DNA from 2 places in the Jeotgalibacillus haloalkalitolerans genome. Region 1 is predicted to be linked to the other one. Evidence: riboswitches for the same ligand, from Rfam matches in the RefSeq annotation. Region 1 holds a riboswitch; the other holds the start of a gene.

Region 1 (5,100 bases):
ACATACTTAAACTAATTAGCTGTTAATCTATCGTCAGAAAGGAAGAATACAATGGTTATTACTGCAACAATCATTCTCATCTTTGGCCTGCCTTTTCTTTGGCTCATCTTGCTTTCAGCGGATGTGACAAATGGAAAACGGGAAAAAATTGAGTGGAAAAAGCCGGGGATTCTTTTCCTGTCCCTCACATTAATCAGTGTGCTGGTAAATATCTATTTTTATAGCTCTTATCATCTTCCATTCTTTCAAAATTCATTTGGGATGATGGTCGCACTCATCGTGACCGGTGCTTTTCTTCTTATATTTTCCATTGTTAACATCATTGTACACATCGTTCACAAAGGTGCACCTAAATCCTTTTATAACCCTAAGGGGCTGTGGATTTTTACAGGGGTCTTTTGCTTCGTCATTCTCTTTTTCACGGCCTGGGTTTATCCGTTTGCGCAAAAGATGTCTTATTCGTACAAAGTAGATAAGGCGGTTGAGGCGCTTTCAGAAGAAGAAACGAATGAGGAAGTGAGCGTTTTATTTATGAACTCAGAGCAGGAATGTTTCAGATCAGGTTGTTATGATGAGGAATACAGCAATTTCTTTTACGTAAAAAACAACCTGGATGAAGAGAAAGAGGTACAGGTGAGGATCCGTGCATTAGATGCCGATCAGAATGAATTAAAAATAGTAGAGTCTGACATCATGACCCTTGATGGCGGAGAACTGAGGTTAGTTGAGACAAAGGAAACCAATGATAAAACAAATGTTTGGAGCAGGTCCTCTTTTGAGACAGACGTTCGTACGCACTATTATGAGTCTATGTTCAGGTTCCGGGACACGGAGTAAATCGCCTTTCCCATCTTTTATAGGGTGGGAGAGGTTTTTTGTGTTTGATGATGTGATGAAGTCCTTCCGGATTGCGACTACCTGGAGCGGGAAAGGTACAAGCTTACGCGGGGATTGCTGCAACTTCTGGCTGGATTGCGACAGCTTCCTGGGTGTATCGCTACAAGTTTAAAGGGAAATGCTACAAATGAAGCGGAAATACAGCAAACTAAAAATATCTCGAATTCGAGATATTTTTCTTGCATTCTTTTACAATCAGACATACAATAAGGATATAAAATATCTCAGTTTCGAGATAAAAGGAGTGGTAATCATGAAAGTAACAGGAATTCATCACGTATCAGCCATTACATCGGCTGCTGAGAAAAATCATAAATTTTTTACACAGACATTAGGCATGCGCCTTGTTAAGAAAACTGTCAATCAGGACAGCACATCTTCTTATCACTTATTTTATGCAGATGGAGTGGGCAGCCCGGGAACAGACATGACTTATTTCGATATCCCGATGGCCGGACGCACGTATCCAGGCGTTTCGAGTATTTCAAATACTGCATTCCGTGTACCAACGACTGAGTCGCTTCACTACTGGAAAAAGCGTTTTGAAGAATTGAATGTCCGTCATGATGACATTGAAAAGCGTGCGGGACGTGACACACTTTATTTTGAGGATGAAGAGGGATCACGTCTCATGCTTGTAGCGGATAACGGTGAGGAAGGCGTTGCACCGGGCGTGCCGTGGACTGGTGCTGATGTGCCTGAAGAGCATGCCATTGTGGGGCTCGGACCGGTGACCCTGACTGTACGCCGTGCGGCAAAAACCATTGCAGTACTAGAGCAGGTGCTTGGTTTTGAAAAAGTGGGTGAGTATCCAAACCGTGCCGGTGCAGAGCTGCCTGCAATACAGGTCATGTCTGTTGCGGAAGGCGGAACGGGTGCTGAAGTCCATATCGAAGAGCGGCCTGATCTTCCGCCTGAGCGTCCAGGACGGGGAAGCGTGCACCACGTGGCATTCCGGATTCCGACTTTTGAGGAGTATGAAAAGTGGGATGACCGTATCCGAAGCTTCGGTCTGATGACATCAGGCGAAGTGGACCGCTACTATTTCCGCTCAATTTACTTCCGTGAGTCAAACGGCATTCTGTTTGAGCTGGCAACTGATGAGCCGGGCTTTGCAACAGACGAGGACATGGAGCACCTTGGAGAAGAACTTTCGCTGCCGCCATTCCTTGAGCCAAAGCGCGCTCAAATTGAAGCGAGCTTAAGACCACTTGAAATCAAAAGCTGATTTGTCTGCCGTCCGGCCTGCGCCGGGCGGCTTTTATATGGGTCGGGGAGTAGGTCATTTGTCATAATTTCAGGAACCGATGTCAAAATGTCCTGAACCATACAGGTAATTTCATGAACAACAGGTGTAATCTCCGGAACCACCCAGGAAATTTCCTGAACCTCACTGGTTTTCTCCTGAACCACAACCCCACTGGTGAAAAATCCCTTGCACACTCACCAAACCTAAGTGCTATAATAGCATTGGAAAAACATTTCAATACGAACGGATAGAGGTGCTGATCATCAATGATCAGTTAAAAGGGAAGCTGGTGTAATTCCAGCGCGGTCCCGCCACTGTAAATGACTTGTGTCTGCCGCAGCCACTGTAGCTTAAGCTATGGGAAGGAGGCAGTTACTAAAGTGTCATGAGCCAGGAGACCTGCCTTGATTCCAAGCACCAGACACGCCTACGAGGATATGGGCGGGTGTTGCAGCCTCTCCGTTTTTTTACATACGGCTATACCCTGCAACCCTGCATCTCCCGCGTGAGATGTTTTTTTATTGCAAAAAATCATAAGACGGAGGAACACAAAATGAAAAAATGGTTACCAGTATTACTCGCAGCAGGCGTTCTTGCAGCCTGCTCAGACAGCACAGAGCAAACAACAGAGGAAACGCCGGCAGACGACCAGCAGGAAGAAGCAACAGAAGAGTCTGCTGAATCTGAAGCATCATCATTCCCGGTTACAGTGACTGATGCAAACGGTGATGAGATTACAATCGAAGAGCAGCCTGACGCAATTGTATCTATGCTGCCAAGTAATACAGAAATCGCATACGCACTTGGACTGGATGAAGAAATTGTTGGGGTATCTGACTTTGATAACTATCCTGAAGAAGCGATGGAAGTTGAGAAAATCGGGGGCATGGAATTTAACGTAGAAAAGATTATCTCACTTCAGCCTGATGTGGTGCTTGCGCATGCGTCAAATCCGGGCGGTGCCGATGGTCTTCAGCAGATTGAAGATGCAGGTATCCCGGTTGTGGTCATTGAAAACGCGATGACGTTTGATGAAGTGTACGACACGATTGAGATGATTGGTCAGGTGACTGGCACAACTGAAGAAGCTGAGCAGATTATTGCTGATATGCAGACTGGATTTGATGAGATTGCAGAAAAAGCAGCCGGCATTTCAGAAGAAGACCAGAAATCAGTTTTAGTAGATGTGGCAGGACCGCCTGAAATGTATGTGGCAGGAAACAACACGTTTATTCAGGAAATGCTTGATCTAATCAATGCTGAAAATGTGATGGCGGATCAGGAAGGCTTTGTTCCTTTAACAGAAGAGGAAGTTGTCTCTCGTAATCCTGATGTGGCGCTTCTCACATACGGTTATTATGTTGAAGATGCGGTGAACCAGTGGTTGACTTACGAAGGATTCAGTCAGGTGACTGCAGTAACAGAAGAGGCGGTATTTGAAGTCCCTTCTGATCCTGTTACACGTTCAGGCCCAAGACTGGTAGAAGGAACGCAGGCGCTTGCAGAAGCGATCTATCCTGATGTTTTCGCGGAATAAAGTCTGGGCGGGATATACTGTTTCCATCCTGCTCCTGCTGACTGCATTTACACTCGGGGTCACTGTTGGCTCTGTACGGGTGCCTGTTATGGAAATGCTCAGCATTTTCGCAGGTGCATTCAGTAATAGAGAAGCACTGGATCCGATGTTCAACTCAATTGTGCTGGATATCCGGTTTCCACGGGTGATCCTTGCCGCTCTTGTCGGTGCATCACTTGCGATTGCAGGTGCGTCGTTTCAGGGACTGCTGAAAAACCCGCTCGCTGACCCTTATACGCTTGGTGTCTCATCAGGTGCGTCAGTCGGCGCAGTGGCTACCATTTTTCTCGGACTCTCGATTCCGGGACTCGGCAGCTTCACATTACCGGTGATCAGTATTTTAGCGGCCCTTCTGACACTTGTGATTGTGCTGGGCTTTGCCAGAATGGTCGAAAAATCGATGAAAATGGAAACGATTATTCTCACGGGGATCATCTTCAGTTCATTTCTCGGCTCGATTTTATCACTGATGATTGCATTAACAGGAGATGAGCTCAGACAGATCATCAACTGGCTGCTGGGCAGTGTGTCAATGAGAGGCTGGGAGTATATCCGCCTGATTGCGCCGTTCTTTGTGATTGGTGCACTCCTTTTAATCTGGAATGCACGTGAGCTGAATGCAATGGCATTTGGCGAGGAGCGTGCCCAGCATCTTGGGGTAAATGTTCAGCGGAGAAAGTTTGTTGTGTTAGCCTCAGGTTCACTATTAACAGGTGCAGCTGTCGCCGTGTCAGGCACGATTGGCTTTGTCGGGCTTGTGGTACCGCACATGGTCAGAATGCTGACAGGGTCAGATCACCGTCACGTGCTGCCGCTCTCGATTCTAAATGGAGCGAGTCTGCTGATTTTATGTGACCTTGTCGCAAGAACGATTGTGGCACCAACTGAGCTGCCGATCGGAGTCATTACAGCGTTGATCGGGGCACCGGTATTTGGGCTGATACTCATACAAAAACGTAAAGAAAGGAGAGGGTAGCGATGCTGAAGGCTTCACAGATCAGCGGTGGTTATGGTGAAAAGGATGTTGTGAAAAACGTTTCATTTGAGCTTCAGAAGCAGGAGATTCTCGGCATTCTCGGACCAAATGGCAGCGGGAAAACGACGCTGATGAAAATGATCAGCGGACTTTTGCCTTGCAGTGCAGGGGATGTTTCATTTAAGGACCAGCCGCTTAAAAGTTATTCCGCTAAGCAGCTGGCACGCGAAATTGCTGTCCTGCCGCAGCTGCACAGCCATGCATTTGACTATACAGTACGTGAAACTGTGTCGATGGGCCGCTATCCTCACCAGAAAGGTATGTTTGCACCCTGGACGGCTCAGGATGAAAAAGCGGTAAAAGAAGCGATGAAGCAGACCGGCGTCCTCGAATTTGAAGGGA
Region 2 (5,100 bases), on a different contig from region 1:
GAAAGGCTCGATTCAGTTGAAAAGCTGGCAAAGGAATTCAACGTCAGCCGCTCAGCAGTGCGTGAAGCACTCAGCGCCCTGCGCGCCGTCGGACTCATCACGATCCGTCAGGGAGAAGGCACGTTTATTAATAAATTCGATTTCTCTGAACTAATCGCACCGGTGGCAGACACATTTATCTCAAAGCAGGAAATGCTGGAGCTGTTTGAAGTGCGGAAGATTCTTGAGGCAGGTGCAGCAAAGCTTGCCGCTGAAAACCGTACAGATGAGCATTTAGCTGAAATGAAACAGGCACTTGCTGAAATGGATGCTGCTGGTGGCAATCAGGATCTCGGTGAAAAAGCCGATGTGAAATTCCATCTGGCGATTGCTGAAAGCTCAGGTAATAACCTGCTGAAGGATATGATGCATCAGATGGCAGAGACACTGGGTAAAACGATGTATGAAAGCAGAAGGATTGCTTTATTTGCTGATCAGGAGCAGTTTAACAGACTGCAGGTCGAGCACAAGGCAATTTTTGAGGCAGTCAGCAGCAGAAATGGCGGAGAGGCTGAACAGGCGATGCTTGAACACCTGATTAATGTAGAGCAGACATTGATTAATTTTCATGAGAATAAATGAACTGAAAGCAGCCGCAGTATGGTGACTACGGCTTTTTGCTGTGGCGTCCCGTCATGAGTCGGGGGTAATAGATCAAGCGTTCTTTCATAGTATAAGAAATAAAGTGTACTTTTTGAAAGGGGTTATATGCTTTTAAAAAAGAGCATGGCAATCGTTTTTGGAAGTCTCATGCTGTCTGCAGGGATCAATGGCTTTTTAGTCCCGCATCATCTGCTTGACGGAGGAATGATCGGTCTTGCGCTGATTGTTCATTATTATTTTGGCATACAGGCGGGGCTGGCAATGATTTTGTTAAGTCTGCCGTTATTTATTTATTCCTGGTTTAAGAATAGAGCGTACTTTTTTAATAGCCTTCATGGTTTATTTGTTTCATCACTTCTTATTGACTGGCTGTCACCGCTTAGAACGTTTTTTCAAATATCGATTCTTCCAAGTGTATTAGCAGGCGGTTTGTTAATCGGGTTTGGGATTGGCCTGATGTTGCGCTTTGAGACAAGTACAGGAGGGACAGACCTGCTGGCCCATATCATTTCAAGAGCCGTCTCAATTAATGCAGGTGTCGTTATTTTTATTGTGGATGGGATTGTGATTTTGCTGGGTTACCAGGTGCTTGGTCTTCATACGTTTTTATATTCCTGCGGTGTAATCACAATTGTCGGTGCTGTAACAGCGATTATTGTACACAGGAAACCGGACAGGTAACTTACACAAAATTCAACAAATATCTTAGTATGAATTCTTCCTTGCCAAAAGTTAATCTTTCAGGTAAGATGTCATTATTCAATATATAGTGTTTATTTGTGAATATAAAACTACATATAGTGTTGCCGAAAAATAAGATGCGATTGATCGCTTAAAAGGGAATCCGGTGAGAATCCGGAACTGCCCCCGCAACTGTATGTGCTGACGAAATGAACAGTCCACTGTATAAGAGAGCTCTGAATAAGGGTGCTTATATGGGAAGGGTTCAGAGTAGAGTGACGCACAAGTCAGGAGACCTGTCTTATTTTTTGTTTTCATTTCTTCGGGGTGTGAGGAAAGAAACGATGGCTTTATCAGACAGGTCCCGTGTGTGGACTATGTTCTTATAATGCAAATCGTTTATTTGACCGCCTATTCCGATAGGCGGTTTTTGTTTTGTCTTTACAAGAGGGGGCTGAGATTTCCGCTTCAGGCGGACGCTTTCCGCGGCCGGGCGGTGAGCCCCTTCATGCTTCGCATTACAGGGTCTCACCTGTCCCTTTCCGCCGCAGGAGTCGCCACCTTACGCTCCAATCCCAGCGGTGAAAATAAGAGACAGCCAATAACATCCTACATGACTTCATAAAAACCGGAGGGAAACAATCATGACCACACAAAATTCAAACAATCTGCACCAGACGTTACAAACGATCAAGGATACTGCCGTCAAACACAAACTCAATGCAACCGAACTGATGAACCAGCTCACTCAAAGGGAAGACACAGCACGTGACTTTGCGATGCACTATGCGCTCAACTGCGTGGCAATGGACGCACCGGACTGGACATTCCTTGCTGCAAGACTCTACCTGGACGAACTGTATGATCAGGCAGCAGCCAACCGGAATTATGATCCCATGCAAAAATACGGCAGCTTCCATAACCTGATTCAGACGCTGATACATAAAGACATTTACACAGAAGCTCTCAATACTTATTCAGAAAAGGAACTTGAAGAATTAGGCAGGGAAATTACGCCTGAGCGGGATCAGCTCTTTAACTATATCGGTCTGTTCCTGCTCGCCGACCGCTATCTCGCGCGTGACCATGACCGCAATCTTTACGAGCTGCCGCAGGAGCGCTTTATGATCATTGCGATGCTGCTGATGAAAAATGAAGCGGCTGAAAAGCGTCTCGAGCTTGTAAAAGAAGCCTACTGGGCAATGAGTAATTTATTCATGACCGTCGCGACACCGACCTTATCAAATGCCGGTAAAAAGACCGGACAGCTCGCATCATGCTTTATTGATACAGTGGAGGATTCGCTGGACGGGATTTACACAAATAACTGGGATATTGCGCGGCTAAGTAAAGACGGCGGCGGGATTGGCGTTTATTACGGAAAGGTAAGGGCGCTCGGGTCTGATATTAAAAAGTTTAAAGGAAATTCTTCAGGCGTGATTCCGTGGATCCGTTTGCTGAACAATACAGCAGTCAGTGTCGATCAGCTTGGTCAGAGACAAGGCGCTGTGGCAGTCTATCTGGATGTGTTTCATAAGGATATGATGAACGGCTTTCTTGATCTGAAAACAAATAACGGGGATGAAAGAAGAAAAGCGCATGATATTTTCACAGGCGTAACGATTCCGGATCTGTTTATGGAAAAACTTCAGGAGACAGATGAGACGGGTCGCAGTATTGGGGAATGGCATACGTTCTGCCCTCATGAAGTGAAAACGGTGATGGGATGGAAAGACGCACAGGGAAATCCACTTGGCTTAGAAGATTTTTATGATGAGTCGGACCGGACATATTTTACTGAGAAATACGAGGAGGCTGTGAACCATCCACTGCTACCGAGAAAGACATACCGCGCGATGGATATCATGGCGCGCATTATGGTCTCGCAGCTTGAAACGGGGACGCCTTATATGTTTTACCGTGATGAAGTGAACCGTCAGAATCCGAATAAAATTGCTGAAGGCCGGACGTCAATTTACTGCAGTAATCTGTGTACTGAAATTGCACAGAATATGTCTGCCACCACCATTACGAAAGAGTATGAGGATGAGAATGGAAACATTGTGATTGTGCGTAAGCCGGGTGATTTTGTTGTCTGCAATCTCTCCTCTATTAACCTTGCGCGCGCTGTAAAAGGTGATGTGCTGAAACGGCTGATTCCCATTCAGGTCAGAATGCTTGATAACGTTATTGATCTGAACAATATTACGGTGGGTCAGGCGCAGCGGACCAATAAGAAATACCGTGCGATCGGGCTTGGGACATTCGGATGGCATCACCTGCTCGCACTTGAAAACATTCATTGGGAATCTGATGAAGCTGTTGAGTATGCGGATAAATTATATGAAACGATTGCATTTGAAACGATCAAAGCATCAAGTGCACTTGCTGAGGAAAAGGGGACGTTCAGTCAGTTTGAAGGATCAGAATGGCAGAGCGGACGCTATTTTGAGAGAAAAGGATACCAGACTGAAGCGTGGCAGGCGCTGCAGCAGGAGGTCCGGGAAAAAGGAATCCGTAACGGCTGGCTGATGGCAGTTGCACCGAATTCATCCACTGCAAAAATCGGCGGGTCAACAGATGGGATAGATCCAATTTATGCTGTTGAATATGCTGAGGAAAAGAAGAACTTTAAGTTCAAAGTAACGGTGCCGGACCTTGATCATCATACTTACAGCTATTACAGAAAGAGCCGTCATGAGCTTGATCAGCTGTGGAGTATCAGGCAGAATGCCGCACGTCAAAAACATGTGGATCAGGGAATCAGCTTTAACTTTTACGTGAAGCATACGATTAAAGCAAAAGATCTATTGAATATGCATATGGAAGCCTGGAAAAACGGGCTGAAGACGACTTATTACGTCAGAAGTACATCACAGGCTGAGATTGAAGAATGCGAAGCGTGCCACAGCTAAGGAGGAAGAATGATGACACAGACACTGAAGAAAATGAAGCTATTAAATCCGGAGCATCCGAATAAATCAACGGGTATTATTAATGGGGAGAACTCAGGGTTATTAAACTGGAATGATATTGCGCATCCGCAGATGTATGATCTGTATCAGACGCTGCTCTCAAACTTCTGGAAAGCGCAGGAGATTAATATGCAGGACGATATCAAGCAGTGGGATCAGCTGAGTGAAAAAGAAAAGGATATTTTCCTGCGGATCAATACCCAGCTAGCTTCACTCGACAGTTTGCAGACACCGACGATGAATCAGGTTATGGATTATGTGACGGATTCAAGCTTTAAAGCGATTTTTGCAGTGATTTCGCAGCAGGAAGCCGTCCATAATGAATCGTATTCTTATATTTTGAGTTCACTTGTACCGCTGAGCGAACAGAATGATCGCTTTAACCAGGCGAAGTCAGATCCAATTGTGAGAAAGCGCAACGAATATATTTTAGAAGCATACGAGCAGTTCAGAGAGGAACCGACGCCTCAGAATCTATTCAAACTTGCGGTGAACTCTATCAATCTTGAAGGCATTTATTTCTATGCAGGGTTCGCATTCTTTTATCATCTCGCACGCAATCAGAAGATGCTGAAGACAAGTACGATGATCAGCTATATTCAGCGTGACGAGATGCAGCATGCTTATTTCATGTCACAGTTTATCAGAATTATTTTAGCGGAGAATCCTGAGCTGAATACCGCTGAAAATATTGACTATATCTATCAGTCGATTGGCAGAGCGGTCGAGCTTGAGAAGGAATGGTCACATGAGATTTTAGCTGAGATTGATGGTATTGACCTTGATGAATTTGAGCAATACG

The links. Region 1 has a riboswitch for cobalamin ahead of UFB30_RS03080 (ABC transporter substrate-binding protein). Riboswitches for the same ligand answer to the same signal wherever they lie in the genome.
Region 2: another riboswitch for cobalamin. It lies ahead of UFB30_RS11335 (ribonucleoside-diphosphate reductase subunit alpha); the one in region 1 lies ahead of UFB30_RS03080 (ABC transporter substrate-binding protein).

What each region holds. Positions count from the first base shown of each region.
Region 1 is NZ_JAXQNN010000001.1:631,397-636,496, forward strand. It holds gene UFB30_RS03070 (MFS transporter) at 52-837, shown strand; gene UFB30_RS03075 (ring-cleaving dioxygenase) at 1,151-2,125, shown strand; cobalamin riboswitch at 2,381-2,567, shown strand; gene UFB30_RS03080 (ABC transporter substrate-binding protein) at 2,700-3,683, shown strand; gene UFB30_RS03085 (FecCD family ABC transporter permease) at 3,646-4,698, shown strand; gene UFB30_RS03090 (adenosylcobinamide amidohydrolase) at 4,701-5,100, shown strand, end outside.
Region 2 is NZ_JAXQNN010000003.1:243,260-248,359, forward strand. It holds gene UFB30_RS11325 (FadR/GntR family transcriptional regulator) at 1-621, shown strand, start outside; gene UFB30_RS11330 (YitT family protein) at 748-1,323, shown strand; cobalamin riboswitch at 1,442-1,641, shown strand; gene UFB30_RS11335 (ribonucleoside-diphosphate reductase subunit alpha) at 1,968-4,238, shown strand; gene UFB30_RS11340 (ribonucleotide-diphosphate reductase subunit beta) at 4,251-5,100, shown strand, end outside.